Regions from separate parts of the Listeria sp. SHR_NRA_18 genome, predicted to be linked through region 2. Evidence: riboswitches for the same ligand, from Rfam matches in the RefSeq annotation. Region 2 holds a riboswitch; the other holds the start of a gene.
The links. Region 2 has a riboswitch for thiamine pyrophosphate ahead of thiT (energy-coupled thiamine transporter ThiT). Riboswitches for the same ligand answer to the same signal wherever they lie in the genome.
Positions count from the first base shown of each region.

Region 1: it holds a riboswitch for thiamine pyrophosphate, as region 2 does, so the genes downstream of both, tenA (thiaminase II) here and thiT (energy-coupled thiamine transporter ThiT) in region 2, are expected to answer to the same signal.

Region 1 covers NZ_QPKR01000002.1:83,308-99,412, reverse strand. Annotated here, with positions in the region: gene DUK53_RS04625 (amino acid permease) at 1-1,294, shown strand, start outside; gene DUK53_RS04620 (inorganic phosphate transporter) at 1,417-2,421, shown strand; gene DUK53_RS04615 (GNAT family N-acetyltransferase) at 2,536-3,033, opposite strand; gene DUK53_RS04610 (glucosamine-6-phosphate deaminase) at 3,058-3,789, opposite strand; gene DUK53_RS04605 (right-handed parallel beta-helix repeat-containing protein) at 4,288-6,195, shown strand; gene DUK53_RS04600 (PBECR4 domain-containing protein) at 6,665-7,150, shown strand; gene DUK53_RS04595 (DUF6044 family protein) at 7,248-8,933, shown strand; gene DUK53_RS04590 (glycosyltransferase family 2 protein) at 8,923-9,882, shown strand; gene DUK53_RS04585 (DMT family transporter) at 9,918-10,862, opposite strand; gene DUK53_RS04580 (universal stress protein) at 10,975-11,439, opposite strand; TPP riboswitch at 11,780-11,887, shown strand; gene tenA (thiaminase II) at 11,971-12,669, shown strand; gene thiM (hydroxyethylthiazole kinase) at 12,647-13,456, shown strand; gene thiD (bifunctional hydroxymethylpyrimidine kinase/phosphomethylpyrimidine kinase) at 13,453-14,259, shown strand; gene thiE (thiamine phosphate synthase) at 14,256-14,879, shown strand; gene DUK53_RS04555 (FtsX-like permease family protein) at 14,925-16,105, opposite strand, start outside.
Region 2 covers NZ_QPKR01000001.1:290,705-306,809, reverse strand. Annotated here, with positions in the region: gene DUK53_RS01580 (universal stress protein) at 127-546, opposite strand; gene DUK53_RS01575 (SulP family inorganic anion transporter) at 567-2,024, opposite strand; gene DUK53_RS01570 (hypothetical protein) at 2,180-2,467, shown strand; gene DUK53_RS01565 (ATP-binding cassette domain-containing protein) at 2,528-5,698, opposite strand; gene DUK53_RS18060 (SRPBCC family protein) at 5,842-6,252, opposite strand; partial or broken gene DUK53_RS18055 (ArsR family transcriptional regulator) at 6,391-6,504, opposite strand; gene DUK53_RS01555 (kinase) at 6,659-7,162, opposite strand; gene DUK53_RS01550 (ABC transporter permease) at 7,233-7,904, opposite strand; gene DUK53_RS01545 (osmoprotectant ABC transporter substrate-binding protein) at 7,920-8,840, opposite strand; gene DUK53_RS01540 (ABC transporter permease) at 8,856-9,509, opposite strand; gene DUK53_RS01535 (betaine/proline/choline family ABC transporter ATP-binding protein) at 9,528-10,712, opposite strand; gene thiW (energy coupling factor transporter S component ThiW) at 11,151-11,618, opposite strand; gene thiT (energy-coupled thiamine transporter ThiT) at 11,651-12,211, opposite strand; TPP riboswitch at 12,291-12,398, opposite strand; gene DUK53_RS01520 (ABC-F family ATP-binding cassette domain-containing protein) at 12,826-14,427, shown strand; gene DUK53_RS01515 (GNAT family N-acetyltransferase) at 14,459-14,983, opposite strand; gene DUK53_RS01510 (DUF4352 domain-containing protein) at 15,050-15,700, opposite strand; gene DUK53_RS01505 (hypothetical protein) at 16,080-16,105, opposite strand, start outside.

The DNA of each region.
Region 1 (16,105 bases), on a different contig from region 2:
CCTTGGTTCTGGGAAATCGATTCATTTAGCTGGTCCGTCGATTCTGTTTGCCTACACGATTACTGGGATTATTTGTTTTTTGATTATGCGTGCGCTTGGTGAATTGTTACTATCAAATTTGAATTATCATTCTTTTGTCGATTTTGTTTTTGATTATCTTGGAAATGGAGCCGCGTTCGTTACTGGTTGGACGTATTGGTTCTGTTGGATTTCGATTGCGATGGCGGATTTGACTGCGGTCGGTCTTTACACACAATTTTGGTTCCCGAATGTGGCGCAATGGGTTCCAGGGCTAATCGCGTTAGTTATTTTGCTCGTGATGAACCTTGCAACCGTAAAGCTGTTCGGCGAAATGGAATTTTGGTTCGCGCTAATTAAGGTTATTGCTATTTTAGCCCTGATTATCGTTGGTACATTTATGATTATCAAAGGATTTTCAACGGATGCAGGTGCGTCTAGTTTTACTAATCTATGGAGTCACGGCGGTTGGTTCCCGAACGGTGCGAGCGGCTTTATCCTGTCGTTCCAGATGGTTGTATTCGCCTTTGTGGGCATCGAGCTCGTCGGTCTGATGGCTGGTGAGACGAAAGATCCTGAGAAAGTTATTCCAAAAGCGATCAACAACATCCCAATTCGGATTATTATCTTCTATATTGGTGCGCTAATCGTGATCATGAGTATTTATCCGTGGAATGATATTAACCCGGTGCAAAGCCCGTTCGTGCAAGTTTTCGCGGCACTAGGAATTGCGGCAGCTGCGGCAATCGTTAACTTCGTCGTCTTAACTTCGGCAGCATCAGCGTGTAACAGTGCGGTTTTCAGTACGAGTCGTATGGTTTACTCACTAGCTAAGGAAAAAAATGCACCATACCCAATGACAAAATTAACATCGCATAAAGTTCCGGCAAATGCGCTGTTCTTCTCCACAATCGTTATCTTGATTGCAGTTATTCTGAACTACGTGATGCCAGAAGGTGTGTTCACGTTAATCACGAGTATTTCGACAGTGTGTTTCTTGTATATCTGGGGAATCACGGTTATCTGTCACATGAAATATCGCAAAACACGCCCAGAACTTGCAGCGAAAAGTAAATTCAAAATGCCGTTATATCCAGTTGCGAACTACGTTATTCTCGCGTTCCTTGCGTTCATTCTAGTCGTTCTAGCATTGGCGGAAGACACACGCGTGGCACTGTTCGTAACACCGGTTTGGTTCGTACTTCTGGTTGGGATTTACTTTATTCGTAAAGCTAGAGGGCAGAAGCAAGAACAGAATGCGACAGATTTAGACTAATATATAGATAGTAGAAAACGCTCCTTTCGAGGGGCGTTTTTGCGTTAAACTTGAATAAATCCTTTTTCAGGCGCAAAATAGGGTATATAGAAAGTAAAGCGTGCAGATTAGGGGAATGTTGGATGGATTCGGTGATTTTAATTACGATTATTATTGTGATTGTTGGCTTGGCCTTCGATTTTATAAATGGCTTTCATGATATTGCGAATGCGGTGGCGACGAGTATTTCGACGCGTGCGCTGAAACCGCGGGTAGCGATTGGGATTGCTGCTGTGATGAATTTTTTCGGGGCGATTTCGTTTACGGGTGTGGCGGTGGCTTTGACGTCAAGCATTGTGGATCCGTTTGCCTTGAAAAATGGGGAATTCGTGGTTTTATGTGCGCTGATTTCGGCGGTGATTTGGAATTTGATGACGTGGATCGCGAAAATGCCGAGTAGTTCGTCGCACGCGCTGATTGGGTCGATTGCTGGTGCTTCGATTGCTTCGGCGGGGAGTTTTGGCGTGCTGAATTGGAGTGGTTTCACGACGATTATTATTGCACTGATTATCTCGCCAATTATCGGTTTTTCGGTCGGATATTTGATTTATTCGCTGTTCAAATTCATTTTTCGGAATAAGAAGTTGGTACAGACGAATCGGCATTTCCGGATGGCGCAGATTGGCACGACGGCGATGCAGGCCTACGCGCACGGAACGAATGATGCGCAGAAGACGATGGGAATTATCACGCTGGCCTTGATTGCGAGCGGTTTGCAGACGGATTCCACGATTCCATTCTGGGTGCAAGTGAGCTGTGCGGCCGCGATGGCGCTCGGTTCATCGATTGGCGGTTATCGGATTATTAAAACGGTAGGCACGAAAATCATGAAAATTGAACCGGTGACTGGTGTTGCGGCGGATCTAGGCTCACTTTCGGTAATCATGAGTGCGACGCTAATCCATTTGCCAATCAGTTCGACGCAAGTGATTGACAGTTCGCTGATGGGCGTTGGGACCGCGAATCATAAGAAGGAAGTTAACTGGCGGACTGGGAAAAGTATGCTGGTGACGTGGATGATTACATTGCCGTGTGCGGGTATAATGGCGGCGGTGGTTTATTGGATTAGTGCGGCAATATTTTTGTGAGTGGAAAAAGAGTAGTATGGAGCAGATTATTGGTTTTACACAACGACGAACATAATAATTAAAGGGTCGAGAATAGTCGCTGCCGTGTTGTGGCAACTATTCTCGACCCTTTTTTTACAAAAACAACACCATATGCTCTTCATCAAAATACGTGCCATCCAGCTTCAAAGCGCGTTTCTCGAGACTGTAAGGTACAAATCCAAGCGAGGTATAGAGTTTTCGTGCCTGCTTATTATTCGTAACGACGGATAAATAAACTTGCTCGATGCCTTCTAGTTGTTGCGCCTGCTCGATTGCAGTGCCGATTAAGGCTTTGCCGACGCCGCTGCCACGTCTTTCTGGGGCAACGTACATCGCGACGATATTGGCTCGGTGACGCGTTTTGATACGTTCTTCTCGAATTAAAGTCACGACGCCAACTAAATTCCCGCCTGAAAATGCGCCGAATGTCAGGGAATATGGGGATTGGAAGCGGATTTCGTATTTTTGTAAGGCGGTGTATTTCTCTTCTTCAAAACTTGTCGCAAAAGCTGCGGGACTTTCTTGCAGGGCTTGGAGTCTGATTTTTACGTATTGATCGACATCTGCTGTGGTTAAAAGCCTGATTTCCATTTTTTCACCCCTGATTCCAAGTTTTTAATACTTAGTCAGTAATGATCCTGCTGCTTCGTCGATAATGAACACGACATTTGGATGTTTTTGCAAAATGGATGCTGGGCAATCTTCGGTAATTGGGCCTTCGAGTGTTGCTTTTACGGCCTCTGCTTTTCTTGTGCCAGAAGCGGTTACAAGGATTTGTTCTGCTTCCATCATATCGGCAAGACCGAGCGTCAGCATTTGTTCTGGTGCTTCTTCGCGTGTCACTTTGTAATAAAGCATCGTGCTATTAATCGTGGAATCGTCGCTATCTGCTAGGAATAAACGGGAGTCAAAAGGTGTTCCAGGCTCGTTCGCGCCTAAGTGAGCGTTTACACCAAGTCCGAGAATTTGTAAATCACGTTTATTGTCACGCAAAATCTTATTATAGCGCGCGATTTCTTCGTCAAAACTGGATAAACTACCATCTAATAGGCCGATTTCGCGTGGTTGCTTTTTAATTTGATCGTAGAATTTTTGGTGCATGTAGCTGTATACGCTGAATGAGCTTTCGCGCGGGGCGATAAATTCATCGAGGTTCATCATAAACACTTTTTCGATGTCGACTTCATCATTATTGATGCCTTTTACGAGATTTTCGAACATACCGTCATAACTTGCGCCGGTTGTTGTGTTGATTACTGGGTTTTCTTTGGAATCGATGACTGCTTTTACAACGTCATACGCTTTTTCGGACATTTCTTCATATGTTTTTGTACGGATTATTTTCATTAGTTCTCCTCCTTGTCGATTAACTCCAGAATACCGTGTTTTGGGTGATTTTGCAACATTCAGATTTGCATTAGAGTGAACTGGAAGGTGTATACTGAACTTGTTGAAAAAGCAAGATTGCACGCTGTTATTGTTTTTAATGACTAATAATCGAATGAATCTATGTGAAAAAGTGCTTGGTTTCGCTTACAAGGACTTTTTGCCGTGGAATTGTCACATTTGAAAAATGGTAAATTGGGGGATAAGGAGTGTTTTTTGGTCGATTTTTAGTGTGGGAAACTCTATTTTGTGTCGGAGTTGCTAATTCGGAAAATGGCGGGAAATGTTGAGATGTAATCTTTTATAATATTGGTGGAAAACGATGAAATATCTTGAAATTTTGTGTTTTTGGTGGAAAATGCAATTGTTTCGCGTGATTTGGCGAGGTATACTTTCTTTATCTGAATCAACACGTTATGAGTTGTTTTGGAATTATGTTGTTGAAAGGGAGTTGATTTTGTGAAACGGAAAGTAGTGTTTTTTGCTTTTGTGATGATGTTGATGTTTGTTTTTGGTGGAGTGATGAGGGTTCAGGCGGCTGAGGTGATTCAAGTGGATCGGTTTATGGAGAAGGATAATAAGGCGGCTGCGACGGGGAATGCGCTTGGATGGGCGAAAATTTTGGAAGCGATTAACCTGAGTGATGACAGTACGACGATTCAGTTTGGGACGGGGAAATATTATGTTGATAATACGTTAAAAGTCCCGTCTAATGTGATTATTAAAGGGGCGACGGCGAATGCGAAAGATAGTGAATTAGTTTTCACGGCGCCGAAGCAAGGGTTGACGACAGAGGCTGCGAATCCTACGAGCCCTAAGTACATAAAGAATGTGTTGATTCGCGATATAAGCATTCGGTATGAGATTGATCCAGTCATTATGAGTGGGCATGCGTACGCGTTTTCTTTGATTAATTTTGCGGGGGATTATAAGGATGATAGTACATCGCTTGCTGAGCCTTACGAGCGCCTCGATAATATCCAAATGGAGAACATTATTGCGGACGGGAATGAGCAGGCGAACTCGATTATTTATCTGGGTGGGATTAAGAATGGATCGGTGAAAAACTCGGAAATTCGGAATTCTAATTTGCAGAGTGGGATTGCGATGGAGTATTGCCAGACGGTGGTTGTTGAGAAGAATAAGATTGAAAATATTGGTCGTGCGGGTATCGTGATGTATCGCGGGAATGGTGGTAGCGGAACGAAGCAAATCTCGATTATTGGGAATGAAATTCGTGATTGGATGCAGCGCTATGGTACGCAGCATTTTTATGCACCGGCGAACATGGAATATTCAGCGGATGATCGGAAATCGATGGTGGACGGCGGGATTGATAGTTACGGTGCCGCGAATAATAATATTATCATTGATAGCAACCGGCTTATCGGCGGGGAGGGCAGCAATAAATACAATCCGAGCAATATTCAAATCAATAACACCGAGCGAAAAAAGAAGGATCCACAGGCAACGGATTTAAGTTTACAGCATGAGGTGCAGACGGATAAGGGTGGTAAAATTGTAGCGGATAGCGTGGATGCAACGCTACAGAAAAATATGACGGGTTACACGGCGATTCGCTTGTCTGGGGCGGAGAACGTGCGGGTTACGAATAATTTTGTCCAGTTGGATAGTTATGATAATTTTGCGTTTATGGCGCTGTATGAACGGGATCGCCAAGGTGTGAAAACAACGCCGAAAAATATTATTATTAAAAACAATGATTTCAATGCGAGTGGTAGGATTCGTTATCCGGTGCGAATTTTGACGGGCGCGGTGAATAAATCGCGTGGTATTAGTATTGAGAACAACCGTTTCGACATTGATGGGTTGGTGGATAATTATTATAAGGTGATGGTGGAGGTTCGGAATCCGGTGGAACTGCTGAGTGTTACGGATAATAAGGCTTCCTGGGATAAGCAAATCAATGGCTGGGTAACGGTTGCGGATACGACGACTTCGAACTATATTAATAACCTCTTGATTTGGGGGAATGCTGGTACGAAGAAGACGGATGCGACGCGGGTGTTGAATAATACGATGCCGTCGACGTTGCGGATTGCGCCACTTGAGCTTCCGAATCCGGTGACGCCGTTTATTGGTAATTTATACACGGGATATGCAGATTATAAAGTCGGCGAAACGAATATTAAAGGAATGTTGGTGAATAATCAAGGGCGCTATCAAATCGTGATGGTCGTTATTAATGGCATTGGTATCAAAAATGCGACAGTGAACCCTGATGGGAGTTTCTTGATCAATGTGAAAGCGAACAATATAACGAAGGATATGCAAGTTGCGGTGCGCTATCGGGTGAATGGGAATGAGACGTATGATTCTGAGATGCAGGTGAAAATTACAGAATAAGGGGTCAAAAACACGTCAATCTGTGTTGGAAAAATAGTTGCAAGATGAAGTGAGTGTGTGCTATACTCAGGTTAGAGAAAAGAATGTGGGCAGGCACATGGTCAACTCGATATAAATGTCAGACATAAGGGCTGACTGTTGGCGAGCAACGGAAAAACCTGCCATGTGGAGAGAAGAGTAGCACTAGCTATTCTTCTTTTCTTTATCTAATTTTCATGAGGAGTGTTAACTATGTTGAAACAACTGACGAGTGGGCATGCATTTTTTAAGGAACATTTTGTTAACAAACGGGTGACTTATGTGTATAAGGATAAAGAGAAATTGATAATGTAGAAAAAGCACTCGACGTGATGGCTCGTCTAACCTCAGTGTGTCGACAAATGCTTAGTTTCTAGGCGAAAGCGAGTACAAGAGCGGAGCGTACTAAGGTACGTGAGCACTGGAACGGAACTTTTAACGACGAAAATGAGTGTTTGTCGATACACTGTATGCATTTGTGTGGTGTGCAGTATCGGTAGGTGCGGCGACTTTTTATAATGACATTGATAATAAAACATTACGAATAAAGGATGTTATTTTGAAGAAGGATGGGACAACGAAGCAGAAGCTACAAGCGTTGCCGCTTTTGAATGAGTTGATTGGGGAGCAGGTCAAAGTGTGCCTTCAGGGGAACTATTTGCATTTAGCGTATGATATGGCGATTAGGTCTAATAAAAGTATTTTGGCGGTGACATTGAAGCATGCGTACGTGGATAAATATGTGCCGACGTCGCTTTTGAATTTGCGAAACGGGAAGTATGATACATTGAATCCGAGCTTTCTTGTGATTTGTATTGTGAAGGAATGCTTTTCTACGGGGGAAAGGGCCTATTTATTATTTAAGGAATCTTATAGAGTGGAAATAGAGCGATTTTTGGAGCATGATGCGTGGCTAGTTGGCAATGTGCTAGTGTGAGGATATAACTTTTGCTTATTTTTTTGCGATGTATGGCAAGTATTGTTATAATTGACAACAGATGCAAAAAAAGAGGTGGAATTGGATGAAAACTTGGATGATAGAAAGAAAGCAAGAATTATTGGCGATTGCGCTGATACTTATTTTTACCGCACCGCTATTTATTCTTGGTGGGAACAGCCATATTCGAATTCACGATAATTTGGATTCTAATATGACATGGTATCGAGTACTGCTTAATAGTGGGAATTATTTGGCGGAAACGGGGAGTAATATTCCTCAAATGTTGGATGGTGTTGCGCCTAGGGATGCGTTTGATTCGCAGTTTGTTGGGATTGTCTGGTTGTACGCGATTTTTCCGACGCCACTCGCGTTTGCCTTTAGCCAGCTGATTACGCGGGTATTTGCGTTTATCGGTATGCGATTGTGGTTGCGCGATTATATTATTAAAGATCCATCGAAAAAATACATAACGCTTTTTGTATCAGTAGCATTTGCCTTGACGCCGTTTTGGCCATCGGGAATGCTCAGTACGCTGGGAATGCCGCTTGCGTTATGGGCGTTTCTGAACATTCGTAAAGGGAAGAAGAGCATCTGGAATTGGTTGATTTTGACGTTGTTACCGTTTTATTCAAGTCTGATTCTTGGTTTTTGCTTTTTGTTGTTTTTAGTAGCGTGTATTTGGGTGTATGATATTGTGAAGAAACGTGGCTGGAATTGGCGTTTTTTTGGCAGTATGGCTTACATGTCAGCGATTTACTGTGTGGTGAACTATCGTTTTATTTCGCAGATGTTTTTCCAAACGAATGAGCCGGATTCGAGAAGTGCTTTTGATTTGCCGAATAATAGCTTTTTAGGGTCTATTAGGCTGACGTTTAAGAATTTCACGATTGGACATACGCATGATCAATCACTTGCCACATATATTATTTTGCCGGTGATTTTACTAGCCCTGATTGTGATGTTAGTGAAAAAGGATTGGCGAACGCAAAAACCATTTTTGTGGTTACTGGGGCTTAACTTTTCGTTATCGGTTTGGTATGCGTTTTGGTGGTGGGGTGCTTGGAATCCGATTAAAGAACAGATTTCGATTATGCGCTCGTTTAACTTTTCGCGGTTCCATTTTTTACAGCCGTTCATTTTTTATGGAATATTTGCTCTTGCGCTTGTTTATTTTGCAAGTAAGGGTGGTTGGTGGAAGAAGTTTGCGATTTTAGGGTTGGTTCTGCAGATTGGTGTAGTATTTGCTGGGAATTCAGAGATTGTTTATCGTGAGGCTGGGACGCCATCGATTGATCAGTTTTATGCACGGAATCAGTTTCAGGATATAAAAGCGTATATTGGGAAGCCGCAGAAGGATTATCGAGTGGCGAGTATTGGGATTCACCCTTCGATTTCGCAGGAGAATGGTTTTTATACGTTGGATGGATATGTGAATTCGTATCCGCTGAGTTATAAGGAGAAGTTCCGCGAGATTATTGCGAAAGAGCTGGATAAGAGTCCGTTGTTGAAGGGTTATTATGATGGCTGGGGGAATCGGGTGTATATTTTCTCGGCAGAACTCGGGAAAAACTATTTGTTTGATAAGAATTCTAAGAAGCATATTAAGCATTTGGAACTTGATACGAAGGCGTTTAGAGAAATGGGTGGGGAATATATTTTCTCGGCGGTACCTATTGATAATGCGGCGGAAAATAATCTACATTTAGAAAAAACATTTGAGGATGAACAATCAGCTTGGAAAATATACTTATATAAAGTGGGTGACTTGAATGCGGGATAAACCGATATTAACGATTATTGTTCCTTGCTACAATGAGGAGGAAGTTTTGAAAGAGACGATGAATCAGCTGGGACTGATTTTGCAGGATATGAAGGGTAAATCGATGATAGATGAGGCTAGTGATCTGCTTTTTGTTGATGATGGAAGTCGTGACAAGACGTGGGATATTATTGCGGATGCGATGGCGACGGTGGATCATATCAATGGCGTGAAATTGAGCCGGAATTTTGGACATCAAAATGCGCTGCTTGCTGGAATGCAGGCGGCGGAAGGACGTTCGGATTGTATTATTTCGATTGATTCGGATTTACAGGATGATGTTGGTGTGATTCCGGAGTTTGTGGAGAAATATCGCGCGGGTTATGAGGTTGTTTACGGAATTCGTGATGAGCGTAAGACAGATACTCGATTCAAGCGTGGTTCGGCGCATTTATTTTATAGTATGATGGGCAAGTTTGGGATTCATTTAATTCCTGATCATGCGGATTATCGGTTGCTTGGAAGTATGGCGCTGCAAGAGATGAACTTGTTCCCGGAGAATAATATTTTCTTGCGAGGGATTGTGCCGCTGATTGGTTTTAAATCGGAGAAGGTTTATTATCATCGGAAAGAGCGGTTTGCGGGTGAATCTAAGTATCCTTTGAAAAAAATGCTGGCTTTTGCTGCGGATGGTTTGACGTCGTTTAGTGTGGCGCCGATTCGACTGGTGACGGGGCTTGGCGCGCTGATGTTTGTCATTGCGATTGTGATTGGCATTTATACATTTGTGCAACATTTATCTGGTACGGCAACAACGGGGTGGTCGTCTTTGATGCTCTCGATTTGGGTCATTGGAGGCGTGCAGATGATGAGTCTAGGTGTTGTCGGAGAATATATTGGGCGTATTTATTCTGAGGTGAAACAAAGACCGCGGTTTATTGTGGAGCAGGATTCTTATGTCGAGAAATAATTGGAATCATGGATGGGGATGCTTTTTAAGAGGCATCATTCATCCATGATTTTTTCTGGATTGCGTATTCTTTTTCTGGCGCGGATGAGTTCAGATAGGGCACCGGAACCTAGCACGACGCCAATAATAATGAGTAGGAAGCCTAGGATTTGCATGAAACTGATTTGCTCGTTTAGGAATAAAGCGGCACCGATAAGTGAGAAGAATGGATTTAGATTCATGAAAATGGCTGTTTTCGATGGGCCGATTTGACCGACTGCGAAATTGTAAATTAGGTTTCCGAATGCTGTCGCAAGTAGGGCTGAGGCAAGGAAAAGTAACCATAGGGATGACGAGTGGCCGCTCATTTGGGCAAGTCCGTTTGGTTCTTCGATAAGGCTGGTGAAGAATAGTAGAATCGAGCCGATGAGTAGCATGTACGCGGTCATTAGTCGCGGATCGAGTGAACCGGAGATGCGTTTAATGATGATGAAGCTGAAACATTGAGATAGGATTGCGATGAATACATAGATGTCTCCGAGTGAGGCGCCTGAAAGTCCCTGGCCGCCAGTGAGCACGATGAGTGATACGCCGAGAAGTCCTGATACGAGTCCGATTAATTGTGGAATCGAAATGGCTTCACGCAAAAAAATAACGGCTAAAATAGCTGTTAAGATTGGTCCTATTCCTAAAATAAGCCCGCCATTTGTTCCAGTTGTCATCGTTAGACCTGATGCTAGGAAATAATGGTGTAGCACGATATTGAATAGGCTTCCGGCGAATATGTAGCCGAGTTCGCGCCGTGTTGGAAGTCTGAATTTGCCGATTGCGACCAGAAAAATAAAGACGGCGACTGCGGCTGTGAATATTCGGAAAGATGTCATGGTTATGGGTGGGAAATGGGCGACTAGGACTTTGGTGGCTGTCACGTTTAGTCCCCAACTGGCCATCACGAGAACGAGTAGTAAGTATAGGGATGTTTTTGTTTTTTCATTTTGCATGGTTGGTACGGCCTTCTTTCTTTGTTACTATGTAAGACGTTAATACTCGTAGTATAGCACAGAAAGCATGCATAAAACCAAGCAGAGCGATTGGCCTACTTGGTTCACAATGTTATTCGATTGATTTACGATCGTGCCAATTTTTCCCGCGGACGATTATGACGTCACAAGGTGCGTGTGCGGCTACGTAATCGGAGACGCTACCTAGGATGAATTGCTCGGTGGGTGTTAATCCAGTGGATCCGACGAGTACTAAATCTGGCTCGAATTTATCGATAATTTTCTTCACAAAAGTTGTTTTTGGAGTTCCGAATTTGACGAATGTTTCTACGTTTTCGACGCCGAGTTGTTCTGCTTCATTTTTATAAATTTCAACGAGGCCTTTGCCGTATTCTTTGGCTTTTTTGGCGTATGTTTGCTCGTAATCGATAAGTGGCGCGATTCGGCGGACATCAGCGACAAAGCCGATTCCGAGTGTTGCGCCGTCTTTTTTTGCGATTTGAATGCCGCGTTTTAGAGCCTCTTCTGCTTCATTGGAGCCGTCCACACCTACTAAAATCCTACGATAGATTGTCATTTTGACTTCCCATCCTCTCTACGTTGGTTTCCCTTATAACACCATACCCATTTTTTCGATGGATAATGCGTATTTTTTGGAGAATCGGATTTATTTGTGGTACACTTGGGGTGAAAAAACGAATAATTGGAGATTGGGATAGAACGCGAGATAAGAATGGTTGTTGTCCTGCTGGGTAGGAAGAAGACCATGCTTTACACAAATCGAGCGAAAGCATTTGTATTCCACAAGTTTAGTGGAAGCCGGAAGCGGAGTGTACGACTGTACATGAGAACCGGAAGTCCGCGAAACTTGTGGAATGCGAACGCTTGCCGCCGATTTATCTTGGGTAGTAACCAATCTCTTGTACTAGGGGAGTCTTACTTAAGACCGAGATATGGATATAAATTCATGGACCCTTTGAACCTGTTGAGTTAGCACTCGCGTAGGGAAGTATTGGGAACTTGATGTAGAAATCATGACGCCTTTTCTTGCGCTATTGCTGACGTGAGGGAAGGCGTTTTTTTGTATGGAAAAAAGGAGGAGTTGGAAATGGTGCGTTTTTCGGAGGAATTACATGCGGAAAATCGGGAAATTTGGCAGAGGAGTAAGGATCATCGGTTTGTGCAGCAGTTGGTGGACGGGAGTTTGGACAGGAGTGCGTTTCGGTATTATTTGTTGCAGGATCATTATTATTTGACGCATTATGTGAAGGTGATTGCACTTGGGATTGCTTATGCGGATGATTATGATGCGATGATGGAGCTGAGTCAATCGCTTGCTTCTTTGGAGGCTTCGGAACTTTCGATGCGGGAAAAATTTTATCCTCATGTGGGGATTGAGACGGCGGATTTGGATGGGATTTTGCCGAGTCCGGCGGCTTATCATTATACGTCGCACATGTATCGGCTGGCTGGTTCGCAGTCGCTGGGCAGGATTTTGGCGGGAATTTTGCCGTGTTATTGGTTGTATCGGGAAATTGGCGAGCAGTATGCGGGTTGTGTGAGTCCGGATCCGTTGTACCAGGCTTGGTTGGATATTTATCAGGATGCGGCGTATGCGGAAGGATTGCAACGGCAAATTGATTTGTTGGACCGGGTGGCGCAGGGGTTGCCGGATGGTGTGTTGGCGGAGATGCGGGCGGATTTTCGGATTAGTAGTTACGCGGAATTGGCGTTTTGGGACATGGGTTTCGAGCGGCAAACATGGGATGGGAGAGGTGATTTGGATGGCGAATTGGCAACTTATTGAGGCGGTTCGGACGCGAAATCCGTTGGTGCACGTGATTACGAATATTGTGGTGGCGAATGATTCGGCGAACGGCTTGCTTGCGATTGGGGCGTCTCCGATTATGGCGGCGGCTGTGGAGGAAATGGCGGAGCTTGGCGGGATGGCGGATGCGGTTGTGATCAATATTGGGACGCTGAACGCGGATTTGGTGGCGTCGATGCTGGCTGTTGGAAAAGCGGCGAATGTAGCGGGAAAACCGGTGGTGCTGGATCCTGTAGGTGTTGGTGCGACGGTGTTTCGGCGGGAAACGGTGCGGCGTTTACTGGCAGAAATTCAGTTCGCGGTGATTCGCGGGAATTTGGGCGAGCTGGCGAGCATTGCTGGTGTTGATTGGCAGGCGCGAGGCGTTGATGCGGGTTCAGGAGATGCATCGCAAGCTGCTGAGATTGCTTTAAAAGTAGCGCGGGAATATCAGACGATTGTTGCGATTAGTGGTGCTGTAGACGTGATTTCGGATGGTAGGCAAGTGATTACCGTGGAAAATGGGGATGCACTTTTGCCACAAATTACGGGTTCGGGTTGTTTGTTGAGTTGTGTGATTGGAGCTTTTGTTGGCGTCACGGATGATTATTTAGATGCTGTTGTGGCGGCGTCGGCGAGCTATGCGATTGCTTCGGAATATGCTGTGAAAACGCTAAATCGGCGACTTCCGGGCTCTTTTCGGGTGGCGTTTATCGATGAATTGGCATCGTGGCAGACGCATAATCAAGAGGAGCTGGCGTGCGTGAAGGAGGAGGTTCGGCGATGATTTTTCCACAAGCAGTTACGATTGCTGGGTCTGATAGTGGCGGTGGAGCGGGGATTCAGGCTGATCTTAAGACGTTTCAGGAGCGCCGTGTTTTTGGCATGTCAGCGATTACTGCGATTACGGCGCAAAACACGATGGGGGTTCAGGCTATTCACCCGGTTCCGGTCGAGATTTTGGCGGCGCAACTGGATGCTTTGAATGATGATTTTACGATCACTGCGGTCAAAACGGGGATGCTGGTGGATGTTGCGACGATTGATACGGTTGTTTCGAGGTTGCGGCATTTTAGTTGGGGCGCGTTGATTGTCGACCCGGTCATGATTGCCAAAGGTGGCGCGCCGCTCGTGAGTGAAGATGCGATTGCGACGATTCGTGAAAAATTGCTACCGTTAGCGTCTATCGTGACGCCGAATATTCCGGAGGCAGAAGCGCTTGCAGAAATGTCTATTGAAACCAATGCGCAAATGGAAACAGCCGCGAAATGCATTCAAAAACTTGGCGTCCCAACGGTTATCATTAAAGGAGGGCATAGTCAGGATAGCGAGGAATCGCGTGATTATGTGTTGGATGGGGACACTTCCTTTTGGCTTGATGCGAGGCGTATTGAAACGACGCAAACACATGGCACTGGCTGTACTTTTTCGGCGTGTATAACGGCTGAACTCGCGAAAGGTGCTTCTACGGAATACGCGATTCGTACCGCCAAAGCTTTTATAACGAGTGCGATTTCGCAACCGCTTGGCATTGGGAATGGGCACGGTCCGACAAATCATTGGGCACACAGGAAGGAGCATCAGGAATGAGTGTTAGAGATATGTTAGAAATTTATTTCGTTGCGGGGACGCAGGATGTTCCACGAGGACAGCTACTTTCCGTTTTGGAAGATGCACTTCAATCTGGCGTTACTTGCTACCAATTCAGAGAAAAAGCTCTTACTGAAGCGGCTGAAATTGAGGTGCTCGCTAAGTTATGTCAGGAAATTTGTCAGAAGTACGGTGTTCCGTTTTTTGTGAATGATGATGTAGAATTGGCGTTGAAAATTGGCGCGGATGGGATTCATGTGGGGCAGGATGATATGGCGATTTTGGATGTGATTGGAAAATGTGCTGGGAAAATGAAAATTGGGCTTTCTGTCAATACGCTGGCACAGGCGGAGGTAGCGGCTACTTACGCGGAACTTGATTATATTGGAGTGGGCCCTATTTTTGCAACGACTTCGAAACTGGACGCGAAACCAACGACGGGATTGCGGTTGATTCGTGATATTCGGGAGGCTGGGATTGGGTTGCCGATTGTTGCGATTGGGGGCATTTCACAAAATGATGTAGAGTCAATTCGAGATGCTGGTGCAGAAGGGGTTGCGGTTATTTCGGAGATTACAAAATCTGGAAATATACCGCAAACGATTGCTAGTTTTAGATAAGAAAATAAGCGACTGTTCTTAAACTCAGAACGGGTCGCTTATTTTTTATTCGACTGATTTTAATGCTTCGATCATGTCTACCCGCTTTAATTTGATGTGCATAACGATCATGACAAGCGTTGAGAACAGCAATGTTAGGATTGCTGCGTAGACGTAACTCATCGCGTGGATGGTTGGGCTGAACATCAAGATATCGACCTCGGCTGTGGAGGTGACGAAGCGATGTAGGAATGTCCCGAGTACGAAGCCGACGACGATGCCCATCATGGTTAAAATAAGATTTTCGCGGTAGACGTACATCGTGACTTCTTTTGGATAGAAGCCAAGTACTTTGATGGTCGATAATTCGCGAATTCGCTCGGAAACGTTGATGTTGGTCAGGTTGTAGAGAACGATGAAGGCGAGTGCTGCCGCTGAAATAATCAGGACGACAATCACGATATCGAGGCTATCCATCGTACTGCCAAACGCATTACTCGCAGTATTGGTGTACGTGACGGCGAGCACGGCGGGATTCTTGAGCAGTTTTTCCGCAAAATTATCTTGCCATTTTTGATCCGTATTTTTGAGTTTCAGCAACTGGGTATTGTATTCTGGCTGGTTTTTGAAAACTTGGTCGTAATAGGTCGGCGTCATGTAGATGTAGTGCATCGCGTAGGTTTCTGTGATGCCGGTGACCTTGATTTTGTAGCGATTGTTGTCGCCGTCTTTGATGGTTAAGGAATCGCCGGGCTTGACGCCATAGAGTTTCGCGAGTTTTTCCGAGAGCACTGCACCATTATCGGTTAGTGGCACGGCTTTATGCGTTTTCCGGTCGCGTAACACGACGTAGTTGCTAAAATTATCGAGTGATTTCGGCGTGATTAGCGTGGCGCCTTGATTTGCGACGCCTTTTTCGACCGCCGTTATATTTTTTTGAGCCACATCGAGCGCGCTTTTCACATTTGGCGTATTATCGATAATCGTGTTGTAGTCCTGAAGCGGCGTTTTCGTAGCGTTACTATCCAAAACGACCACCGCATCGTATTTCATAATTTGATCATATTGTAGCGGAACGATGTCACCAATCGAATTTTTGAGGCCGAATCCTGTGAGCAGAAGCGCTGTACATCCCGCCACACCAAGGATTGTCATCAGCATCCGTTGTTTATATCGGAAAATATTCCGCGCTGTGACCTTGCTCGTGAAATTCATCCGTTTCCAGACGAAAGGCACGCGTTCCAACA
Region 2 (16,105 bases):
ATCACCTTCAATCAGCAATTCTGTTCCTATTCTTCCATTATAAATGAAAATGTCTCAAATGTCAGGGAAAAGTTTTCAAAGCCTTGTTGTTTACATAATTATATTATCGTCATCTACTAACATTTCCTATTTAACAACTAAAACTGGACACGCTGCTTGTTTGACTATTTTGTGACTGACGCTTCCCATTACCATTTCTTGTAAGGAGTTTAAGCCACGACTGCCTAAAACGAGCAAATCTGTTGGATGCTCAGACGCATATTTTATGATACTTGGTCCGGGGTCTCCATGCAGTAACGCTACTTGATAATCGATTTTCGCATTCTCTAGCCTATTCAAAGTTTCCTCTATTTTTTTCAATCGTTTCATGTGTAGTAATTCTTTATTGGATTTCAAGTCTAACGCGGCAGATTTAGTCTCGCTAGAATCGACGACACTTATGACCGTCACGTGTATATCAGGAAATCCTTTACTGAGTTTAACTACTTCCTTCGTTGCATTCACTGCATGCGTGGATCCATCGGCAGCCAGTAAAATATTCTTCATTCCACAATCTCTCCTCACCCTTAACGGGAACTATTTTTTAAATAGGTTCTTAATTGACGCATCATTCGGCGACTTTCCTTATCTAGACCTACCATTCTGACTGTACTTCCATCGTTCTCAAACTGCATGATTACTTTATAAATCGCCTCAACGCCTGAGTCATCCCATATATGAAGTTCGCTTAGATCCAATATAACACGCTTATTCTCAGTCTTTATGGAAAGCGCCTGGACGAAATTGTCAACAGAGGCAAAGAAAAGTTGCCCTTTCACTCTATACACAACCTTGTCGGCTTCTTTTGGAATGATGTCCACTTTCACTTTTGAAATTTTGACCATAAATAAAATGGCACTTAGAACCACGCCTATAATGACGCCTATTGCTAAATTGTGTGTGAATACGACTGTCAGAACCGTGATAATCATAACTGCCGTATCCGTATAATGACCTTTTTTGATATATTCAAAGCTGTGCCAATCAAATGTCCCTATACAGACGGTAATCATGACGGCAATGAGCACAGCCATTGGTATTTGAACAACCCAATCACCAAGAACGAGAATAAGAAACATTAAAAATACGCCAGCTGTAAAAGTAGACAATCGTTTGCGTCCACCAGAACTCACATTAATCATCGACTGGCCAATCATGGCACAACCGGGCATACCGCCAAAAAAGCCAGTCACAATATTCGCGATGCCTTGACCTTTTGCCTCTCTTGTTTTATTGCTATCTGTATCCGTCATGTCATCTATGATTGTTGCTGTTAGTAGAGATTCTAATAAACCAACGACGCTGAGTCCAATGGCTGTCGGTAAGATAATACCTAGCGTTTCTAGCGTAAATGGGATAGATGGAAACAAAAAAACGGGCAGTGAACTAGAAAGAGAACCCATGTCCCCAACTGTTTTTACGTCCAGATGGAATAAGACGGTAACCAGCGTCATGACAATAATCACAATCAGTGCTGCTGGGATAGCTTTAAAAAATTTAGGTAAGCCGTACAATATAAGCAAGGATACACCGACCATAGCGTACATCAGCCAGTTAGCGGCTTGCAACTGTTGTAACTGCGCCATAAAAATTAAAATAGCGAGCGCGTTAACGAATCCAATCATCACGGAGCGCGGAATAAAACGCATGAGTTTGGCTACGCCTAGATAACCAAATAGCAATTGAATAATGCCTGTCAAAATAGTAGCAGCTAATAAATACTGCAATCCGTGATCTTTTACCAAATCGACTACTAAAAGCGCCATGGCTCCAGTAGCTGCTGAAATCATGGCAGGTCGTCCGCCAATAAAAGCGATAACGACAGCCATTGTAAAGGATGCATAGAGGCCTATCATTGGATCCACACCTGCAATAATAGAGAAAGCGATGGCTTCAGGAATGAGCGCAAAAGCAACGACTATGCCAGATAAAATGTCTCCTCGTAAGTTACCAAACCACTCGTTTTTTCGTAAACTAAATAACATCCTTGAAACCTCCAACTTTTTTTACTCGTACAAATGAATCTGAGCATGTCCATCGTAGCATAGAAACCCTTTTTAATAAAGAGTCATTATGCGTCACTACTTGCATACCAGCGCTATTTTAGCTATACTTGCTTGTGTAAGGAGTTGGAACCCGCATGCCTAAAAATGAGAAATGGAAAGCGCTCGTTGATATTAATATTTTACTGATCTTATTCGGTTATATTTGTTTGTACCTTATGTATAACGTCAAGTGGCCGGAGAGTTTGCTGTTTATCGTCGCCATTCTAATGGGAGCTTCCGGTTGCCTAGGATTTTATTTGAGTATTAAAGGAATGCAGATGAAACGTAAACCGATGTATCAAATTTTCCTGATGATGGCCTCGATTATTCCCGCTATCATCGGCGTTATTTATATCGTTGTTTACTTTATCACCTTATTTTAAAAAGAAGCAAAGCCCAGTGCCTACCGTCTAAACGCGGTGACACTGGGCTTTTTGATGGTATTAGTTATTCTGTTCTAAGCATTCGTAAACGGCCATCATTTCTTGTTTATTCAACTCGCGGATACGATTGAAAATCAGGATATCAGACACGGCTTCTGTGCGCGAACTTGCCGCGACAACATCGCTCACTTTACCTATTAACCACGTGCTTACCGCGATATCTTCCACCGTTTCTTTCAGTCCGTCCTCGTTAATTCCGGTCGCCGAACACGTGACGCATGGAATCGATAATTTTTGAACGCCATCATGTAGACCATCCTCTGAGATAACTTTCTTCCCTTTACAGAATGGACATGGCTCGGCTTTCTTGACCTTATTGATTTGCGTGACGATTTTTTTATAGCCAAATGCTTCGTAGACGTACGTTAGTTTTTTGTATTTCCCGTTGACAAAATAGGCGTCAATGATGGTTTCTCTTGTCTCTTTAATATTTGGGAAATCACAAATCGTGGCTTGGTTTTTACGACTGATGGATTCGATATTTGCTTCAATTTCATCCCAGAATGGCACAGCATTTTGCAGAACCATTTCGTAACCAACGAAGCTTGCTTGCTCTAGTTCTAGCATTTTTAAGGCGACTTGTTTTTCTCTTGGAAGTAAGGAAACGTCTTCTGTAAGCGGCATGTCTCCACCGACGATTTCTTTGACTTTCACGAGTTCAGGTAACGCGCCAACTGTTGCTATCACTTGGTCTACGGGTTGTTGAACCAGCTCACGGATGTCTGTTTCGCCGAACGTTAGTTTTTTATGGTGACCAAGAACGCTACCTTCGCAAATCGGGCATGTCACCATTTTTCTAGTTTCCTTCATCTGTTCTTTAATAATCGATTTGGAAATAACGATGTAGCGGCCGATGATTTGATTGAAACCTTGCCAGATTCTCGTCGCTTTTCCTGCTTTATCATAGAACGATTTTTCCCAATAGCCATATAAGAAGGTATGTTTCTCGGCTTCCGTTAGCTTGCTGTAAGGCTTGCTCAAGTCGTGACCGAGCTCATTCTTGATTTCCTCGAATAAAAACTCGATTTTCTGGAACTGGAAAAATTCTAACACTTTCATCACTTCTGGGTGCAGCATACCTTCCCAAAACGGCGCATTTTTGTCCTGAATCACAACATCGAAATCAAATTCCTCGATCACGCGACGGCCAGAGCAATACGGGCAATGGTTATCTGCTGAATAAAAATCGAAACTTCGCGTATCTTTATTCGTAGGATGCGATGCCACAATGTGGTTAATGAGTCCGCCCATTTCAAAAAGGAAACTATATTGACTATACAAATGCCGTTCCAAATCAATCGCGACAACTGGTGCAATTTTCTCCGATTCGAATTCGCCATAAATCAAGCGAGCCATCGATGACAAGCTCTTTAAAATACCGCCTTTATAGATGTTTTCCGCATTTTTGAAGTAGTCGATATGATTTTCTTCTAAATAATGAACACCGGTTTGTGGCTTCAGCGTAGAAGAAATTGGCGCCGGTTTTACGCTAGCTTCCCCGCTTTTTTGACGGTAGAACTCTTCATGCGTCACAATATCCAGCTTTTCAACCGGCTCGACTTGCCGTTTTCCGAAATCGACAATGAAATCCGAGGCTTCAAGCATGTAATCGTTATGCTCAATCATCACCATAGACACCGTTTCATCCTCTAAAATAACGCGAATACTATCGATGAATTGGTTTAAAATATTTTGCGACAAACCTTTCGATGGCTCATCAAAAATGAATAGCGTATGCGGATTTTTAGCGCCTGAAAAAAGTTCCGAAACAAGATGCACACATTGGAATTCCCCTGTGGATAGCGTCTGTGTTTTTCTTTCTAGCGTTAAATAGCCTAATCCTAATTTTATTAATAAACTCAAGCGTTTGTGCGCGAGATCTTGCTTTGGTAATTCATCAATAATATCTTCAATCGAACGTTCAAAAATAGCGTCAATGTCATCGCTATACTTCGTCAGTTTTTTCTTAATATCAAGGAATGTCGCAACAGTCGAACGGCTCGTAATCGATTGATTGCGATTTTGACCGACCATAACTAACTTATCTTTTGGATAGCGTTTCAGAAAATCTTTCGCGATACATTCGTTGACTAGCGTCGATTTCCCGCACCCAGATTCACCCGTAAATGTCACGAGTCTGTTTTTTGGAATTTGTATCTCTGCCATTTGAATATTACGGCAATACAAATCCTTAAATTGGTAGTATTCCGTCGGTGTTTCTTGATTCGTCCCAACAAGCACTGGCGCTGGTCGTGGCGATTCCTCCACAATTTTCCCGCCGTATTTCCCACTACCTGGTCCGAAAAATAGCTGCTCATCCGTTGCATCCAGTACGGTGTCCGAATGATCAATCAGCCAAATCTGGTTTTTGTAGCCCAATTGTTTAATTTGCTCTAGAATCTTTAATAAGGTTTGGTGATCGAGACCGACTGAAATTTCATCGATAATAATCACGGTATTTTCACTTGTAGCCATGAATTCCGCCAAATAAAGTCGCGTTAATTCCCCTCCTGATAGCGTTCCCATGATGCGATTTAGTGTTAAGTAGCCGATATTCATATTGATAATATTTTGCAGGATATGCTGTTTTCCTTCGCTAAGATTTAATTCCTCTTTAAGCGAAAGCAGCGTCTCCATGCTCAAATTATTTACATCAGAAATACTGTGTTCTTTTCCTAGTAACTCGATTTTATAGGTCTCAACTTCAGGATTAAAGCGCTTGCCGTCACATTTTTTACACGTCACGTTACTATTACTGCCACGCCCTTTACAACCCGTACACCAACCCAAAACATTATTAAACGAAAATAGTTCTGGTGATAAGTCGAATTTTTCTGCCATTGTCACACGAATTTCCTTAAATACACCAGTATGCGTTCCGATTGTAGAACGCGGATTCGATGAAATAGAGGATTTTCCAAGAAACAAAACAAGTGGCATTTCTTCCATCTTGATCGCGCTGAAATTCGTATCCATAATTTCGGGAAATAAGTACTGATATTCCGCTTTTGGTAGCAATGAAACGAGACGCTTCTTGGATTCCTCACCGATAGTTTGGCAGAAAGTCGTTTTTCCTGATCCAGACAAACCGGCAATTCCGAGTGATTTATCTGTTGGTAATACAGTGTCCAGATGGTTAATGTTGTTCGCAATTAATTGATTTATTTTCATAGTGGTATCTTCCCCATTCTTTCAATCTAGTCATACGCTGAATCCTAATTATCGCATAACTGGTTATGTAACTTCAACTTCGAGTACTCTCTCACAATAAAAGAGCGCAATCCCATTTCAGAATTGCACTCTTTTGCCCAACCTTATGCTAAAACCGTTCCGAGTTTATTACCCATTTCAGTCCATGCATATGTTGCGCCTTGGATCGCACCTTGACGCGCTTTCGTTTCTTCACTGAAACCGCTTTGGTCTAACTTCAATTGTACCGTATCATCTGCGTTTTTTGTCAATGTCCACGTTACTGTCGTTGTTTCGCCAGCGCTTGCCCACGTGTATGTGATAGAATTTGGCTCATCGATGTTCAGCACTTCGCAATCGACAATGCCGTCCCACCATTCGGATGGTTCTGCGCGGAATTGGAATTTGTGACCAACAACCGCTTTAAAATCGTTATTCCAAATCCATTTTGCGAGCATATCCGAGTCTGTTAACGCGTGCCATACTTTTTCTACCGAGCTTGTGAATTGAAAATCTAATGATACATCTGGTTTCATGTTTTGTTCCTCCAATAATTGATTTAGTTTAAACATTCGTTCTTTCCAAAAACTTTCATAGTACGATACCCAATCTTGAATTTCTTTCAGTGGCTTGGCATTTAACCGGTATCTGGTTTCACGACCAACTTTTCGCGCCACTACAAGATCGGCTTCTTTCAAAATAGCCAAATGCTTAGAAACGGCTGTACGACCCATTTGAAAATGAACCGTTATCTCGTATAACGGTAATTCTTCCACATCTGTCAGCATTTGAAGTATCTTTCGCCTCGTTGGATCGGCAACAGCGTCATAGACATCCCTCACTTGGCCTTTATCGCTAAGCATACACACCACCTTTTCTCTTTTCGGAAAATAGGACACCTTTTGTTGTCATTTTCATTATACGACACCATATGGTGACATGTCAACTTTTTGTTTGGCATTTTTTTAGAATAAGGCTTATTATCGCTTCTTCGGAGAGGTTTTCACGGAGAATGATCTCGTTTTCCACACCTAGATAATCGTCACTAAGCCACCATTCTTCTAGTTTTTCGATTCCGAACTCGTGTGCGTTTGCTTTTGTTCGGTGTCTTTTTATAGTCTCTGAAAATGGTAAATCGAAATAATAAACGTCTGCTTTATGATTGAAAAAGTGGATAAGCCCGTGAAGCATCTCCTGATAAATCGCCTTGCCAAGTATGCCTTCTACGATGACATATTCGCATGTGTGTTTTCCATATTCAGCTATGATTCGAATGAGGTCGATGCTCGGGTTTCCTTGGCGATCTTTTACGTGTAGCATATCGCGCCGAACGGTGTCTTGCGAAACGAGTAGTGTTCCTGGACCTAGCTTTTTTTGCAATTCGTTCGCGATCGTTGTTTTGCCGCTTCCTGAGTTTCCACGAATAATAAGTAGTTTTGTTTCCATCGGGTTTCCTCCTATGATTTTCTAATCAAAAACGAACCACCACCCGTTAAGGATGATAGTTCGCTTGTCGTTATAGTACTTCCGCAAATTTCTTCTTTTTATTCTTCACTGGGTTTAGTTTGCGTTCGACCCAGCCAAGTAACACGTCCGCCATAACGGCCATCAGTGCGGTTGGAATCGCTCCAGCTAGAATAATCGCGGTTCCGTTTGTCGCGTTGGTTCCACGAACAATGATATCGCCGAGCCCGCCTGCACCAACGAATGTCCCGATTGCTGCTACTCCAATGGCGATGACAAGGGCGTTTCTAATCCCCGCCATAATCACGGAAAGCGCCAGCGGTATTTCAATCATACGCAACACTTGCCATTTAGTCATTCCCATCGCTTTTCCTGATTCAAGTAGCGCACCGTCTACATTTTGAATCCCTGTATAGGTGTTTTTCAGAATCGGTAAAATGGAATAGAGAAATAGTGAAAGGACAACTGTGTTTGTTCCGAGTCCCATCACGAGCATCAGCATCGCGAGTAAAGCCAAAGCAGGAATCGTTTGAATCACGTTCGCGGTTTGGATGACCCAGCCCGCTAATTTCTTCTTGCGAGCGATATAAATCCCAAGTGGAATCGCCACAATCGCTGCAAAAATAACGCCGTAAGCACTCATCAAGAAATGCCGCCAGAATGCTTCCATCACGTATGTTGCGTTGGTTTGATAATAGTCAATGAGTTGTGAAAATGTATCCATTTTGTCGACACCTCCTTATTTATCTTCAAAGTAATTATGTTTTTTTAGAAATTCTTCTGCAACGATCGACGGTTCTTTTAATTCGCCATCTGCTTGGTAGTTCAGTTTTTGCATTTCTTCCGTGGAAATCGTGCCAACCAATTTGTTAATCGTTGTTTTCAGCTCTGGATGTTCTTTTAAAATAGCATCTGTAGCCATTGGTGAAGCATCGTACGGCGGGAAGAAGTGCTTATCATCTTCTAATACAACCAAATTATACGTCGGAATTCGGCCGTCTGTCGAGTAACCTAGCGCGACGTCCATCTGATTGTTTTTCAAAGCCGTGTAAATCAAGCCAATCTGCATCGGGAAAATTTTCTTGAATGTGATGTCATAGTCTTTGGAAAACGCTTTGTAACCGTCACCGACACGCTCCATCCACGAGTTATCGACACCCGCAACAAGCTGATCTTCTACCGCACGCATATCGCTAATCGTTTTCAAATTGTATTTCTTCGCGGTATCTTGACGCACCATAAAGGCATACGTATTCGCAAAACCATACGAATCAAACCAATATTGATCGAAGCGCTCGGAAAAACCTTTTTGCACGGCTTTCAGTGCTTTTTCAGGATCTTTTAGCGGCTCTTCGCCAAGCGGACCTACCAAATCAGTCCCCGTGTAACGCGTTGCCGAGATATCAATATCGCCATTTACCATCGCTTGGTGTTGCACGACGGAAGAACCGAGATTGTTTACCATTTCAACTTTTAAATCTGTATCGTGTTCAATCATTTGTTTTACGATATTACCTACTATCTGTGATTCTGTTGTAGACATAGTCCCAATTTTAATCGTGCCATCTGTGCTACCGCCAAGTCCTGGCAAGGCACACGCCGATAAAAGAGATACGCCAAGCAGGATGACAGTAGCAAGTTTGAGTCTTTTTTTCATCATTTTTTACTGTCCCTCCTACATATTCTCTTTTGCAGCACGAATTGCTTTTGGTGTAATCCGAACTTCTAATTTGCCTAGGAAAAATTCGACTAACAGCGCCAAAATCGTAACCGGAATCGCGCCGCCGAGAATTAAATCTGGACGATATAAGTTCAATCCGTTAAAGATAAAGTCACCGAGCCCGCCTGCACCAATGTATGAGGCAAGTGTTGCCCAAGCAATGATGTATACGGCGGATAAACGAATACCTGCCATAATGACGGAAATCGAGTTAGGAAGTTCGACATTTTTGACGAGTTGCCAAGATGTCATCCCCATGCCACGTCCCGATTCAATCAAATTTTTGTCCACGCCACGAACACCGATAAACGTGTTTCGCATGATTGGCAGCACCGAATAAATGAATAGCGCCACAATCGCTGGTATTTTACCGACGCCTAGAATTGGAATAATAAAAGCCAAGATTGCAAGCGACGGCACTGTTTGTAACACACTAACAATCCCGATTACAAAATTAGCGATTTTTGGCGAGCGTGTTAACAAAATGCCCACCGGTACAGCCACAACAATCCCCAAAATTACCGCAGATAGCGAAATATAGAGATGTTCCCACGTTTTTACTAGCAGGTCATGGCCGTTGTCTTGGAAAAATTGCGTTATCGCGTCCATTAAAAATAACCTCCTATTTTATTCGTGTACTTCTTCTTTTTCAAGCTCTTTCGTCACTTCGGCATGTTCCGCCGCAGCTTCTTCTAAATCGCCCCAAATGGAATCATAAACAATATCCACAAGGCTTGCGCGCGTCACAATCCCAACTAAGCGGTTTTTCTCATCCACAACCGGGACATACTTGAACCCGCGTTTTAAAATACGTTGCATCGTGTCGCGTAATAGCGCATCTTTTCGAACGTAGAAAACATTTTTATCCAAAATATCAACAACCGATGTCGCAGTTCGGCGATTATGCTCGATAGCTTCCACATCAATAATCCCTTTCAACACGTTCTGATCATCCGTCACAAGTAGCGTATCCACACGGCGTTCCTTCATCAGTTGAATCGCCGCTTGCAGTGATTTGTCCGCCGTAATCGAAACAGGCGTATTATTCATGATTTGCTCTACATTCGTCACGTTCGGACGCGCCTCAATCAAGCGATCTTTCCCAATAAAGTCTTCCACAAATTTATCAGCCGGATTTCGCAAAATCTCATCTGGCGTATCAAATTGAACGATTTCGCCACCGCGCATAATCACAATCCGATCCGCAAGTTTGATAGCCTCATCCATATCATGCGTAACAAAAATAATCGTTTTTCCAAGCTCCCGTTGCAAATTCTTGAATTCCTCTTGCAACGAATCACGCGTAATTGGATCAAGCGCACCAAAAGGCTCATCCATCAAAATCAAATTCTGTTCCGCAGCAAGCGCACGAAGCACACCAATCCGTTGCTGCTGACCACCACTTAACTCATATGGATAGCGGTCTAAGTACTCTTCAGGCAAATCGACCAATTTGATCAATTCCAGTGCCCGTTCATTTTTCTTCTCTTCCGACCATTTTAAAAGTTTCGGAACGAGTACAATATTTTCACGAATCGTCATATGTGGCATCAAGCCAATTTGCTGAATCACATACCCAATCGACCGACGCAATTTCACCGGATCTTCCTTCATAATATCCTTATCGTTAATAAAAATTTGGCCATTAGTCGGCTCAATTAAGCGGTTAATCATCTTCATCGTTGTTGTCTTCCCGCAACCACTTGGCCCGATAAAACAAATAAATTCGCCACGATCAATATCTAAGTTCAGATCATTGACCGCCGTTTTACCGCCCTTGTAAATTTTTGAAACATGCTCAAATCTTAGCAATCTAGACACCTCCGAGTTTATTAGCTAGCATAATCGCTAGTGTGAAGCTTTGAATCAACGACCCCTTTGACCCACGACGTATGTATTCCCATCTCAGTCTATAACGAAACATTTCATAGAGCAAGAAAATACGATGGAAAAACTTATCAATAAAAAGAAATAAAAGCTGGGAATTAGCGCTTCTCAACTTTTAACTGGTTGTATAATCAGAACACAGTTACAGCGAGTAAGAAATCAAAACGTTGATCCTATTCCAAATAACACAGCCCTTTCTAAACCCCATTATAACGTAACCAAAATCAAAAAGCGAACGCCCACGCCTCATATGTGCCTATTCAGATAGAAAAAAGCTCCACCAAATGCACTACTCATAGGCACTTAGGGAACTTTTAAAATTTCTTATAAAAAACAAGATTTACATGTTGAAATGAAGGCATTTTAGTCGAATAATGACCGATTCGTGAGTTTCAATCGAGTATCCATTTTCCTGAGAATAGCAAAGCCAATCAGCGCTCCAATGAGAGAACTCAGGAAGAAAGACGGAATAAACACCCAGATTGTCATTTGCTGTGTCAGAAATAATCGAGCAATCGGATAACATATCAAAGCACCGAGAATCCCCGTTCCGACAATTTCGCCGACAGCAGCCAGCCAAAACTTTTTCGTATATTTGTAGAGCATCCCCGCGCACAACGCACCAACCATACTCCCAGGAAATGCAAACACTGTGCCTGTTCCGAATAGATTACGCAGTACAGAGGTGCCAAACGCTTGCGCCACAGCATATCCAGGTCCAAGTATCACGGCGCTAACCAAGTTTACCAAATGCTGCACGGGAGCAATTTTTGCAAAGCCGACTGGCACAAAAATAAAACTACTTCCGACAAAAGAAATCGCAATAAGCATCGCCGTATAAAGCCATTTTTTTAGCACCATGATTATTTAGGTAAAAACAGCTTCGGTGAGATTTTCATCAGGATGGAAACAATGATTCCTGCCACGATAATCGTTGCGATACAACTCGCACCATTCATCACGATTGAGAACAATTGCGCGGACCAACCTTTGAAAGCATAAGCTCCCCAAAACAAGACACCCGCAAGATAATGCCAGAAATAACGGGCCACGCCGCCAATAACCATCGTTCCCCAAGCCCAGCCAATCGCTTTGCCTAACTTCTCCTCTTTCAGATAACCACGAACTTGTACCGCAAAAACACCAGCAAAAGCAATAAACGCAAACGCTACAATATACTCTAGAAATCCTTGCAGCGGACTCAAAATATAGGCTTTCCCTGTCACAAAATGAAGCAACCCCCACAATAATCCAGAAAAACCAGCAGCCCAAAAGCCACGTCTAATCGCAATGATATACATCGGAATCATACCAAGAGATATCGAAAAAGATGATCCAATATCAAGCGGAATAAAACTGAGGACCATTGCTAGTGCTGCAAATATAGCACATTCTAACATCGTCAATAATCGCGTATTACGCATAAAAAATACCCCTCTCTTTTTTTGGTAAAAAACGTACCGCAGAAGAAAGGAGTCATATCGTCAAATTATGTATCAGATACCACTTCATTCGCCACAATCCCTACGCTCGTATTAACGAACAGGTTCAAAGGGTCAGAATCCTAAAAATCAGGAATCAATCTCAGCCAAGGCCCCCCCTGTGGTAACGTCTCGAGATAGTTGCTTACTCGATATAAATCGGCGACAAGCATTCGCATTCTGGTAGTTTCGCGGACTTCCGGTTCTCACATACACCAGTATGCTCCGCTTCCGGCTTCCTCGAAACTACCAGAATACAAACGCTTTCGCTCGATTTGTGTAAAGCGATATTTAGAACCTATCCCAAAACAAAAGAAAGATTCCCAATCTATCGTTCAAAGAGTATAACAACTATCAAATATCCAAATAAACCAGCCAAGTTTTGTAATCTCGGCGACTTATTTGTTTATCTGGTTTTATTATAACAGCAATTTTTAGAAAGTCCAGCCCCCTGCTCTTTCATTGCGTGCTCATTCATGATAGAATAGGAGTAATTGCGTTTTTGGCATTCAATATGAAAATTTCAGTTGAAAACGCGCGAATTTGGGAGGACGAAAATGTTAACTGTAAATAATGTATCTTTACGTTTTGGCGATAAAAAATTATTTGAAGATGTTTCGATTAAATTTACACCTGGGAATTGTTACGGCTTGATTGGTGCGAACGGCGCTGGTAAATCTACTTTCTTAAAAGTACTTTCTGGTGAGCTGGATTCACAAAGTGGTAATGTGCATATCCCTGCTGGCGAACGCTTGACTGTTTTGAAGCAAGATCATTTCCAATATGATGAAGAAGTTGTTCTAAAAACAGTTATTCGTGGACATGAGCAATTGTTCAAAATCATGGAAGAAAAAGACGCGATTTATTCTAAAGAAGATTTCAGTGATGCGGATGGTATTCGTGCGGCAGAACTTGAAGGTGAATTTGCAGAGCTTGACGGTTGGGACGCAGAGCCAGAAGCAGCTGTTTTGCTTAGTGGTCTTGGTATTACGACCGATTTACATGATAAATTAATGAAAGACCTTACGGGTGGCGACAAAGTGAAAGTTTTGCTAGCACAAGCGCTGTTTGGCAAACCTGACATCTTGCTTCTCGATGAGCCTACCAACCATCTGGACATCAAAGCGATCCATTGGTTAGAAGAGTTCTTAATCAACTTTGAGAATACCGTTATCGTTGTTTCCCATGACCGTCACTTCTTAAATAAAGTTTGTACGCATATTGCCGATCTTGATTTCAGCAAAATTAAGCTGTATGTTGGTAACTATGATTTCTGGTATGAATCTAGCCAATTAGCGCAAACAATGATGGGCGACCGCAACAAGAAGAAAGAGGAGAAAATCAAGGAATTGGAAGCCTTTATCGCACGTTTCTCGGCCAACGCTTCGAAATCTAAACAAGCAACCAGCCGTAAGAAAATGCTCGATAAAATCACGCTTGAGGACATCCAACCTTCGAGCCGTCGCTATCCGTTCGTACAATTCAATCCTGACCGCGAAGTTGGGAATGATCTCCTTACTGTAACGAATCTTTCTAAGACGATTGATGGCGTGAAAGTGCTTGATAACGTTAGCTTTATCATCAATCGTAATGACAAAGTTGCCCTTGTTGGTGACGATGAAGTTGCAAAAACAGTATTTTTCCAAATCCTTGCTGGCGAAATGGAACCAGATGAAGGCGAATATAAATGGGGCGTAACAACAACACAAAGCTACTTCCCGAAAGATAACTCGGAATTTTTCGAGGAAAACGATCTAAACCTTGTAGAATGGTTACGTCAATATTCTCCACAAGACGATAGTGAAGCCTTCCTTCGCGGTTTCCTTGGCCGTATGCTATTTAGTGGCGACGAAGTGTTGAAGAAAGTTCGCGTTCTTTCCGGTGGTGAGAAAGTTCGTTGTATGCTATCGAAAAACATGCTTTCTGGCGCAAACGTACTATTGATGGACGAACCTACCAACCATTTAGACTTAGAATCCATTACAGCGCTAAATAACGGCATGATTCAATTTAAAGGCGCGATGATTTTCGCATCACATGATCATCAGTTCTTACAAAGTGTCGCGACTCGTATCGTCAACCTTTCGAAAGATCAGTTCTACAATAAAGAAATTTCATATGATGAGTATCTTGCGGAAGCATTGAATGTAACCGAGTAAGCTATACGTTTAAAAAGCAGTAGAATGGCCTCTAAGTTGGCTGTTCTACTGCTTTTGTGTTTCTGCTCATGATATACGTATCGTAATAATTTCCATCTGATAACTTCTTATCCGCTTTCAGACAGCCTTCGATTTCAAAGCCGAATTTTGTGTAGATATCTATGGCTTTACGGTTCGTTTCGAGGACTGTGAGCGTGATTTTTCGGATTTCATTTTCATCCGCCCAATGTATTGATTTTCTGAGTAATTCCGAGCCTAAGCCTTGACCCCAATGATTTTTTAGCACAGCCACTCCGAACGTTACTTTATGCTTGGAACGTTTAAGGTCAGTCCCTTCACACCTTGAAAAACCGACAAGTTCTCCTGCTCGTTCTGCTACTAAAAACAAGTTGGTTGGCGCGACCGTGTCCACTTGTATTATTTCTCGAAAACCGGCTTCATCAATGATACCCTCGCCTTGTTCCCTATCTAGATTTTCCGTTTCTCCGTCAATTTGTAACCGAATTTTAGCTAATTCTGCTGCGTCTCCTATTTCAGCTAACCGAACTGTATACATCGAGTTTCCTCCCCGAGACAAAAAAGCACTTTCCACCAGGTTTCCCAGATAAGAAAGCGCTATTTGCTATTTTTTCAAATTAATTCGTCCTGTATCACTTTTGAGTAACTTATCCTTGTTGTACGTCGACCATGAAAATTCGAACCATTCAATGTCCGATACCTTGTCCAATTTATCTAACGGAAACACGATGGTGCCTTTAATTGTAGCTCCAGGCTTCATTTTGCCATCTATAAGATCTGATAGAATAATATCAGCCGCTAATTGCTGACCGTTGACTGTCGTTAATTCGCCTTGTAACGGATAGCTTAGCAGTTCATTTTTTGTGTTGTTTTTGATTTCAATGGCGATCGTTAATGTACCCGGCATATCTTTGTCTTCCATTGTCGAGTGAACCACTTTTTTCTCGACGGCGACCGTTGAAATTTTCTTATCCATACCGTCAGCATTGTTGTGCCAGTTCACGTTGTATGTTTCTTTTCCCTCTGATTTCGTGTTGCCATTCTTGCTGTCAGAGGAATACGTTGCGACTTGTTGCTGCAGCTTAGTATAGTTACCGAATGAGATAAATATGCCGATAATGGAAGCGATAATAATAAGACTCGCGCCACTCACGACGTAAATTCCAATTTTGCGTTTAGATTGGGCGAATAGCATGATGAGTCCAACGATGAACGCTAGAAATGCAAAACCCAGTAATGTTAACCAAATGGCCATGTTTTAACTCTCCTTGCTTGATTGTTATTCTTGTACTATAACATATGTTGAAGCTCTTATAAAGCATCTTTTACTGCATGAGAGCGCAGCGAGCAGGTAATCCTTCAGTAGCTCTTATAAAGCATACTCCGCCGAATTTAGTCTTTGCAGGATATTTATTCATGGAAAACGTCGCTTTAGCTCCTTGGAATTTGGAGTTAAAGCGACGTTTTTTTGTTGTGGGTGTTATGTTGTGGCTCTTATGAGGCATCATTTGCCGATTTAGAGCCTCAATATGCATGAGAACGCAGTGAGCATGTAATCCATCAGTGGCTCTTATCCGCCAAGCACTGAACCATCACAACTCAAATATTGAAACGCCATGTTTTAAAGCATTCAATCATGCCCAGCATCCTGTTCCACGCC